DNA from 2 places in the Streptomyces sp. NPDC127084 genome. Region 2 is predicted to be linked to the other one. Evidence: riboswitches for the same ligand, from Rfam matches in the RefSeq annotation. Region 2 holds a riboswitch; the other holds the start of a gene.
What was found. Region 2 has a riboswitch for S-adenosylmethionine ahead of thrC (threonine synthase). Riboswitches for the same ligand answer to the same signal wherever they lie in the genome.

Region 1: it holds a riboswitch for S-adenosylmethionine, as region 2 does, so the genes downstream of both, ACFWI9_RS21270 (aminotransferase class V-fold PLP-dependent enzyme) here and thrC (threonine synthase) in region 2, are expected to answer to the same signal.

Annotation. Positions count from the first base shown of each region.
Region 1 covers NZ_JBHXFA010000092.1:13,834-18,241, reverse strand. Annotated here, with positions in the region: gene ACFWI9_RS21280 (rhomboid family intramembrane serine protease) at 1-429, shown strand, start outside; gene ACFWI9_RS21275 (Lrp/AsnC ligand binding domain-containing protein) at 426-707, shown strand; gene ACFWI9_RS21270 (aminotransferase class V-fold PLP-dependent enzyme) at 878-2,287, opposite strand; SAM riboswitch class IV at 2,493-2,610, opposite strand; gene trpD (anthranilate phosphoribosyltransferase) at 2,688-3,779, opposite strand; gene ACFWI9_RS21260 (cytochrome bc complex cytochrome b subunit) at 3,938-4,408, opposite strand, start outside.
Region 2 covers NZ_JBHXFA010000054.1:28,273-32,680, reverse strand. Annotated here, with positions in the region: gene ACFWI9_RS15235 (MoaD/ThiS family protein) at 457-735, opposite strand; gene thrC (threonine synthase) at 732-2,039, opposite strand; SAM riboswitch class I at 2,057-2,215, opposite strand; gene ACFWI9_RS15225 (glucosyl-3-phosphoglycerate synthase) at 2,392-3,345, shown strand; gene ACFWI9_RS15220 (hypothetical protein) at 3,476-3,694, opposite strand; gene ACFWI9_RS15215 (trehalose-6-phosphate synthase) at 3,796-4,408, shown strand, end outside.

The sequences.
Region 1 (4,408 bases), on a different contig from region 2:
GGCGCGATGACCGAGGAGCGGATGGGGCGGGTGCGGTACGCGCTCTTCTATGTCGGCTGCGGATATCTCGCGCTCCTCGCCTACGCCGTGGCGAACGCGGAATCCTCGCAAACGCTCGTGGGCGGCTCAGGGGCGATCTCGGGGGTGCTGGGGGCATTCCTGTGCCTCTTCCCCAAGGCACGGGTGACCAGTCTCTTCCCGTTCCTCTTCTTTCTGCCGTTGCGGTTTCCCGCGTGGATCGTGCTGCTGTTCTGGTTCGCCCTGCAATGGCTGGCGGAGGCGCAGGACACCTCATCCGGCCCGGGCGTCGCCTATCTGGCCCATCTGGTGGGCTTCGGGATCGGCTTCTGCTGCGCATGGGCCGGTCTGTGGCTGGGGGCTAGAGTGAAAGCCCAAGCCACGGCCACCGAGGGAGACAGCCAGCCGTGATCACCGCGATCGTGCTCATCAAGACCAGCGTGGACCGCATCCCTGAGATCGCCGAGTCGATCGCCGGCCTTGACAGCGTCAGCGAGGTCTTCTCGGTCACCGGTACGTACGACCTGATCGCGATGGTCCGGGTGGCCCAGCACGAGGATCTGGCGGATGTCATCCCTGGCCGGATCAGCAAGATCCCGGGCGTCGAGGCGACGGACACACATGTCGCGTTCCGTACGTACTCGCAGCACGACCTGGAGGCCGCGTTCGCCATCGGCCTCGACGCGTAAGCGCTCCGCTGGACGGGGCGCCTGGCTCTCCGGGTCCCGCACCCCCGTGGAGTGAGCCGGGGTACCCGCCCTCGAACACCCCCGGACAAGCCCGGGTTTCCGGACTCGACCGTGCCCGCGGAGGCCGGGGCGGTGACCGGCCCCGGCTCTCCGCTGGGGTCTACCGGCACTCAGACGACGGGGACGCAGCGGCCGTTCTCCGTGCGGTAGTCCCACCGGGCGCCTTCTCGTACCAGCTCCTTGACGGCCCGCAGGAACCGCTCGATGTGCTCGTCCGGGGTGCCGGCGCCGAAGCTCACCCGGATGGCGTTCAGGGACCGCTCCCCCGCCGCCGCGTCCGGGGCTCCGCACTCGCCGGTCTCGGCCGGGTCGCTGCCCAGCAGGGTGCGGACCAGCGGATGGGCGCAGAAGAGGCCGTCGCGGACGCCGATGCCGTACTCGGCGGACAGGGCGGCGGCGAAGTGCGAGCTGTTCCAGCCCTCCACCACGAAGGACAGCACTCCGACCCGGGCGGCCCCCTCACCGAACAGTGACAGCACCCTGACCTCGGGAACCTCGGCGAGGCCGGCGCGGAGCTGCTCGGTGAGCTGCCGCTCGCGCGCGACGAGCGCGTCGAACCCGGCGTCGGTCAGTGCCTTGCAGGCGGAGGCGATGGCGTAGGCGCCGATGACATTCGGCGAACCGGCCTCATGGCGGGCCGCCGTGGTGTGCCACTCCACGTCCACACCACCGTCGGGGCGCCGGGCGACCGTGCGGGACGCGCCTCCGCCGGCGAGATACGGCTCGGCGGCCTGCAACCAGTCCGCCCGGCCCGCGAGCACACCCGAGCCGAACGGCGCGTAGAGCTTGTGCCCCGAGAAGGCCACCCAGTCGATGTCGAGGTCCCTTACGGAGACGGGATGGTGCGGAGCGAGCTGGGCGGCGTCCAGCACGATCCGGGCCCCGTGGGCATGTGCGGCGGCGGCGAGTTCCCGTACCGGCCACAGCTCCCCGGTCACGTTGGAGGCGCCTGTGACACAGACCAGCGCGGGGCCGAAGGGCGCGCGGTCGGCGAGCGCCGCCTCCAGGGTCCGCACGGCCTCGCCCGTGGTCCGCGGGGCGTCCAGATAGGTGACGTCGGCGTCCTGCCACGGCAGCAGCGCGGCGTGGTGCTCGGTCTCGAAGACGAAGACCCGGCAGCCGGCGGGCAGGGCGGCGGCGAGCAGGTTCAGCGAATCCGTGGTCGAACGGGTGAAGACCACCTGGTCCGCTTCACGGCAGCCGAGGAACCGGTGGACCGTCGTCCGGCTGCTCTCGAACAGGTCGGTGGACAGCTGCGAGAGGTAACCGGCGCCGCGGTGCACGCTGCCGTAGTACGGGGCGTATGCGGCGACGTCGTCCCACACCCGCTGCAGGGCGGGTGCGCTGGCCGCGTAGTCGAGTGCGGCGTACGTGACTTCGCCACCGGTCACAAGCGGGACGGTGACGTCCCGGCCGAGTACGGGCAGCGGGGCAGCGGTACGGCAGGCGCCGTCGGAAGCAGCGGCGGAAGCAGAAGTGACGGAGGTCGCGGTGGCGACGGTGGACAGGCGTGCGGACATGGCGGTGTCTCCCGGGTGACAGGGCGAATGGCTGCGGAGCACCCGTGCGACGGCACAAACGCCGTCAGGCATACGGGTGTTGCCTCGACGCGTCGGCGATGGGCGCCGTCGCGGAGGTGGGGAGGAAGGGGCCGGGAGGCCCTACCGCATTCGCTTGCTCACGAGAATCGCTCCCTCGAGGACCAGGACCCCAGGGGCGGCAAGGGGTCCGCGCTTGCCGTGGGCCTCGCTGCCCACAGCCTGGTCTTCACCCGGGGCACCCCGCCACGGACGGAGGGTTGCCGGACAGCGGGCCGGGGCCGTCATCGCTGTCACTCATGACCTTGAGGAGCATCCTGCCATACGTCTCGGAACACGCAAGGCGCGGTCCGCACTGTGGACCGCGCCTCGCGTCACTTCCCTAGCGGTTGCTGGCGGCCACCCACCGCTCGAGGGCCCGCTTCGCCGCGCCCGAGTCGATGGACTGGGCGGCCTTGGCCATCCCGTCCCTGAGTTGCTCCGTCAGGGTGCCCGCGCCCGGGTCCAGCGCGGCAAGCGCCGCCGCCGAGTTCAGCAGCACGGCGTCCCGGACCGGACCCGTCTCGCCTGCCAGCAGCCGGTGGGCGACATCGGCGTTGTACGAGGCGTCGGCGCCGCGCAGAGCCTCCACCGGGACCAGTTCGATGCCCAGGTCCCTGGGGTCGAAGGCCTCCTCGCGCACGGAGCCGTCGCGTACCACCCAGACCCGGGAGGTCGCTGTGGTGGTCAGCTCGTCCAGGCCGTCGTCACCCCGGAACACCAGCGCGCTCGCACCGCGCTCGGCGAGCACGCCGGCCATGATCGGGGCCATCCGGGCGTCCGCGACACCGGTGGCCTGGGCCTTCACCCGGGCGGGATTGGTCAGCGGACCCAGGAAGTTGAATGTCGTGCGGATGCCGAGCTCCTTGCGCGCGGCGGCCACATGGCGCAGCGCGGGGTGGAACTTCACAGCGAAGCAGAAGGTGATCCCGGCTTCCCCGGCGACCTCGGCGACCCGCTCCGGCGTCAGCTCCAGATTGACGCCGAGCTTCTCCAGCACGTCCGACGCCCCGCTCGCGCTGGATGCCGCGCGGTTGCCGTGCTTGACGACCTTGGCACCGGTTCCGGCGACCACGATCGCGGACATGGTGGAGATATTGACCGTCCTGGCGCCGTCGCCGCCGGTGCCGACGATGTCCACCGTCCGTCCGGGGACCTCGATCAGTCTGGCGTGCGCGTACATCGTGCGCACCAGGCCGGAGATCTCCTCGACCGTCTCGCCCTTGGCCCGCAGCGCGACCGCGAAACCGGCGATCTGCGCGTCGGTGGCCTCGCCGCGCAGGATGCGGTCCATCGCCCAGGCGGTGTCCTCGGCGCTCTGGTCATGCCCGGACAGCAGGGCGTCCAGTACCCGGGGCCACGAGCGGCCCGCCGCGGTCGAGCTCCCCCTCGCTCCGCTGGAGGTACCCCCACCAGCGGGGGTCACAGCGCTCATGCTCGCTCCTGGGTCTCATGGGTGGTTCATACGGACGGGTATGAACGGGGACGCCTCCACCCTATCCACCCCCGCCTACGGCAAAGAGCCCCGTCCACCGGGTGGACGGGGCTCCTGCCGTGGCGATCAGCGGATCAGCAGGTCTTGCTCATCGGAGATCAGTGGTGGCCGTGGCCGCTGGTGATCTCCTGGTACTCCTCGGCGGTTGCCTTGGGGATCTGGTTCCCCTCACTGAACATGCCCTTGCTCAGCTTTGCGCGGAGCTTCTCGGACCGCGTGATCTTGCGCTCGACACCGTTCTCGTCGACCTTCGGACCGATCTCGACCGGCTCGTACTGCTCGTGAGCCGTGAGCTTGTAGCGCTCGCCCTGCGACAGCGGCTCGTGGATCTCCACGAACTCACCGTGCGGCAGGCGCTTGATGATGCCGGACTCGCGTCCGTGCAGCACCTTGTCCTTGTCGCGGCGCTGGAGGCCGAGGCAGATCCGCTTGGTGATGATGAAGGCGATGATCGGTCCGGCGACGAAGAAGATCCGGACGAACCAGGTGATCGAGTTGATCGACAGGTGGAAGTGGGTCGCCCAGAGGTCGTTTCCACCACCGATCAGCATGACCATGTACGCGGTGAT
Region 2 (4,408 bases):
CCGGAACGCGTCGACCGCGGCTGAATGTATCTGTCCAACTGCCCTCTGCAACAGGTCAAACGGACGAGAAATCTGAGCATGGCTGATCGGGCAACCATGCCCAACTCCGAGCGTTCCCGGGCAAGTCGGACCGGGCAAAGCGCACAAAACGCGCAACTAGCTCGAACATTTTGGCTGTTTTCCATCATGGGCAAACGGATTCTCATATGCCCATGGCACAACCAGCGAGGGGAGGACGACCCCAACTCTACCGTGCGGCGCCCAACGGAATCGCCCCTTCCGCAGAGCTTGCGGAAGGGGCATACCGGGTGACGGAACGTGCTGTATCCAGGGTCAGCAAGGGGTCGGTGACGGTCGCTCAGGAGGCCCGGAGGGCACCCGGCAACGGAACGGAAGGAGCCGTTCCGGGAATGGCCGGGAGCCGCCGGGAGCAGTCGGCGAGCGTCCGAGTGCGGCTCAGCAGCCGCCGGCGACGGCGGGGATGATCGACACCCCGGCGCCGTCCGGCGTCGCCGTCTCAAGACCCTGCTCGAAGCGGACGTCGTCGTCGTTGACGTAGACGTTCACAAAGCGGCGCAGCTTCCCCTGGTCGTCCAGCACACGGGCGGCGATGCCGACGTGGTTCTTCTCCAGGTCGGCGATCACCTCGGCGAGGGTCGCGCCCTCCGCCGTGACCTCGGCCTGGCCGCCGGTGTAGGTGCGCAGGATGGTCGGGATTCGGACGTTGACGCTCATACGAGGCCAGCCTCTCGGAAGGAGTCCAGGTTGGGGCGGATGACAGCGGACATACCCGTCGTCGGGGCCACCGCGTCGAGAGTCTTGAGGCCATCACCCGTGTTGACCACGACCGTGGTGAGCGACGGGTCGATGACACCGGCCTCGATCAGCTTCTTCGCCACGCCGAGGGTGGTACCGCCCGCGGTCTCGGTGAAGATGCCCTCGGTGCGCGCCAGCAGCTTGACCGCCGCCACGATCTCCTCGTCCGTGACGTCCTCCACCGCCCCGCCCGTACGGCGGCAGATGTCCAGGACATAGGGGCCGTCGGCCGGATTGCCGATCGCCAGCGACTTGGCGATGGTGTCCGGCTTCTGCGGGCGTACGACGTCGTTGCCCGCCTTGAAGGCCGCGGACACCGGGGAGCAGCCCTCGGCCTGGGCGCCGAAGATCTTGTACGGCCTGTCCTCGACCAGACCCAGCTTGATCAGCTCCTGGAGCCCCTTGTCGATCTTGGTGAGCTGGGAGCCGGAAGCGATGGGGATGACGATCTGGTCGGGCAGCCGCCAGCCGAGCTGCTCGCAGATCTCGTAGGCCAGGGTCTTGGAGCCCTCGGCGTAGTACGGGCGCAGATTGACGTTGACGAAGCCCCAGCCCTCGCCGACCGGGTCGCCGATGAGCTCGGAGCAGAAGCGGTTGACGTCGTCGTAGTTGCCCTCGATACCGACGAGCTCGCCGCCGTAGACCGCGGCCATGACGACCTTGCCCTGCTCCAGGTCGTGCGGGATGAACACGCAGGACCGGAATCCGGCGCGGGCCGCCGCGGCGCCGACGGCCCCCGCGAGGTTGCCGGTGGAGGAGCAGGAGAGGGTGGTGAAGCCGAAGGCCCGGGCGGCCTCGATGGCCTGGGCGACGACCCGGTCCTTGAAGGAGTGGGTCGGGTTTCCGGAGTCGTCCTTCACGTACAGGCCGCCGGTGACGCCCAGCTCGCGGGCGAGGTTGTCGGCCTTGACGAGCTTGGTCCAGCCCGGGTTCAGATTGGGCTTGTCGGCCACGTCGGCGGGGACGGGCAGCAGCGGGGCGTAGCGCCAGATGCTGGCGGGGCCGTTCTCGATCCGCTTGCGCAGGCTCTCGGGGTCGCCGGTCGGCAGGTCGTACGCCACTTCGAGCGGTCCGAAGCAGAGCTCGCAGGCGAAGACGGGGCCGAGCGGGACGGTCGCGCCGCACTCGCGACAGGAGAGCCCGGAGGCGGAGCCCAGGTCGACACCGGGGGAAGCCTCGGGGGCGGCGGGGGTTTCGGGGGTGGCGTCTGTCTGTACAGCCATGGAGGCGAGGCCCTTTCTCCTCATCTTCCTCATGGCGCATCTCGCCATGAGACGGATTTGGCACCTTCCCTAGCCGGGAGCCTCGCGCGCCGCGGTGCTGAGACCGAGCGACGAGACCGGCTGGAGGGTTGCCGGGGCTTCAACGGGCCGTATCCCTCTGCCCCTCTGGATGAGCGGTATGTGATTGTCGGCGGACGCGACGCGCGCAGTGTGCCGGGCGCGACCGCGGTGTGCGCGATGCACTCCGGGCGATCGGCATGCGATGGTCGTCCGCGTTGTTCAAGACTGTAACCGACCCCCTGGGGCGGTGAGACGGATCGTCCGATCCGCGAGACAGAGAGATGGAGATCACGTGCTGGAAGAGGTGGGGCGCTGGCTCGACCGGCGGTCCTGGTCCGTGGCAGACCGCCCGCTCGACCGGCTCGTGGCCGCGAAGCGCTCGGCCCGCGGCGGCGGCACGGTCAGCGTGGTGCTCCCAGCCCTGAACGAGGAGGCGACGGTCGGCGAGATCGTCAGCGTCATCCGGCGCGAGCTGATGACGGACGAGGTGCCGCTGGTGGACGAGCTGGTGGTGGTGGACTCCGGCTCGACGGACCGTACGGCGGAGGTGGCGGCGAAGGCGGGGGCCCGGGTCGAGCACCGCGACGCGATACTGCCGCGGCTGCCGGCGCTGCCCGGCAAGGGCGAGGTGCTGTGGCGCTCGCTCCTGGTGACCAGCGGGGAGATCGTGTGCTTCGTGGACGCGGACCTGAGGGAGTTCTCGGCGGACTTCGTGTCCGGGATCGTCGGCCCGCTGCTGACCGAGCCTGACGTGGCCTTCGTGAAGGCGATGTACGACCGGCCGCTCGGCGGCACCCCGGGCCAGGGCGGGCGGGTGACCGAGCTGGTGGCCCGGCCACTGCTCAATCTGCACTGGCCGCAGCTCGCCGGATTCGTCCAGCCGCTGGGCGGGGAGTACGCGGCGCGGCGCTCGCTGCTGGAGCGGCTACCGTTCCCGGTCGGCTACGGGGTGGAGCTCGGGCTGCTGGTGGACGCGCTGCACACGGCCGGTCTCGACGCGCTGGCCCAGGTGGACGTGGGCGTACGGCTGCACCGGCACCAGGACGGGCAGGCGTTGGGCCGGATGGCGGCGGCGATCTACCGTACGGCGCAACTGCGGTTGTCACGCGGACACTTGGTGCGACCGGTGCTGACGCAGTTCGAGCGGGGGGAGGGTGGTTTCGTACCGCGGACGCATGAGGTGGACACGGAGGAACGGCCGCCGATGACGGAGATCACGGAGTACGCGGCGCGCCGGGCGGCGTGAAGGCGTGAACACGGGGCTCTCTGGATACCGGGTGTCGGCGCGGCGGTACGCGGCTTAACCAGTGGGATTGTCTACCTTTCCGAGGTATGACTACCGCACCCAAAAGTCAATGTTCGTCCCGATTGTTCCGTTATGCCCTTTCCCTCTGCTCGCTCTGTGCCGCGGCGGCCGTACTGCCGGCCCCGGGGCTGGCCATGGCGGACACGGGCGGGCTCGCCGCGACCAGTACGGCCAGCACAACCAGTACGACCCGTGCGATCAGTACGACCGGCTCCAGGACGGAGCGGCTGTGGCTGCTCGGCGGGGTCGCCGTGACGGTCACGGCGGCCGGGGTGATCGCGACGGTCACGACCCGGGGCGGCCGTCGCCGCAGCCCCTGACCGCCCCTGCCAGGGAGCCGTCCGGGCCTCGGTACGTTTGAGCGGATACGCCACGGGCTAGGTTGCCGACATGGTCTCCGAGCGCGCGGCGCAGGTACTCGTCGCCTCCAACCGCGGTCCGGTCACATACGCCTTCCGTGAGGACGGCACACTCGACGCCCGGCGCGGCGGCGGAGGTCTGGTCTCCGGACTGTCGGCCATCGGCCCTGACGCCGGCGCCTTGTGGGTGTGCTCCGCGCTCGGCGACGGCGACCGCGAGGCGGTGCGCCGCGGGATCGCCGAGCCGGGTGTGCTGATGCTCGACATCGACGCCGTCGTGCACGCCGACGCGTACAACGGCATCGCGAACTCAGTGCTGTGGTTCGTCCACCACATGCTCTACCAGACACCGCTGGAGCCGGTCTTCGACCAGGAGTTCCGACGCCAGTGGATCGCGTACGAGGCGTACAACCTCGCGTTCGCCCAGGCCCTGGCCGAGGCGTCCGGCCCTGGCGCGGCGGTCATGGTGCAGGACTACCACCTGTCGCTGGTGCCGGGGATGCTCCGGGACCTGCGCCCCGACCTGCGTATCGGCCACTTCTCACACACGCCGTGGGCGCCGCCCGAGTACTTCCGGATGCTGCCGGACGACATCGCCGAGCAGCTCCTGCTGGGCATGCTCGGCGCGAACCACCTCGGCTTCC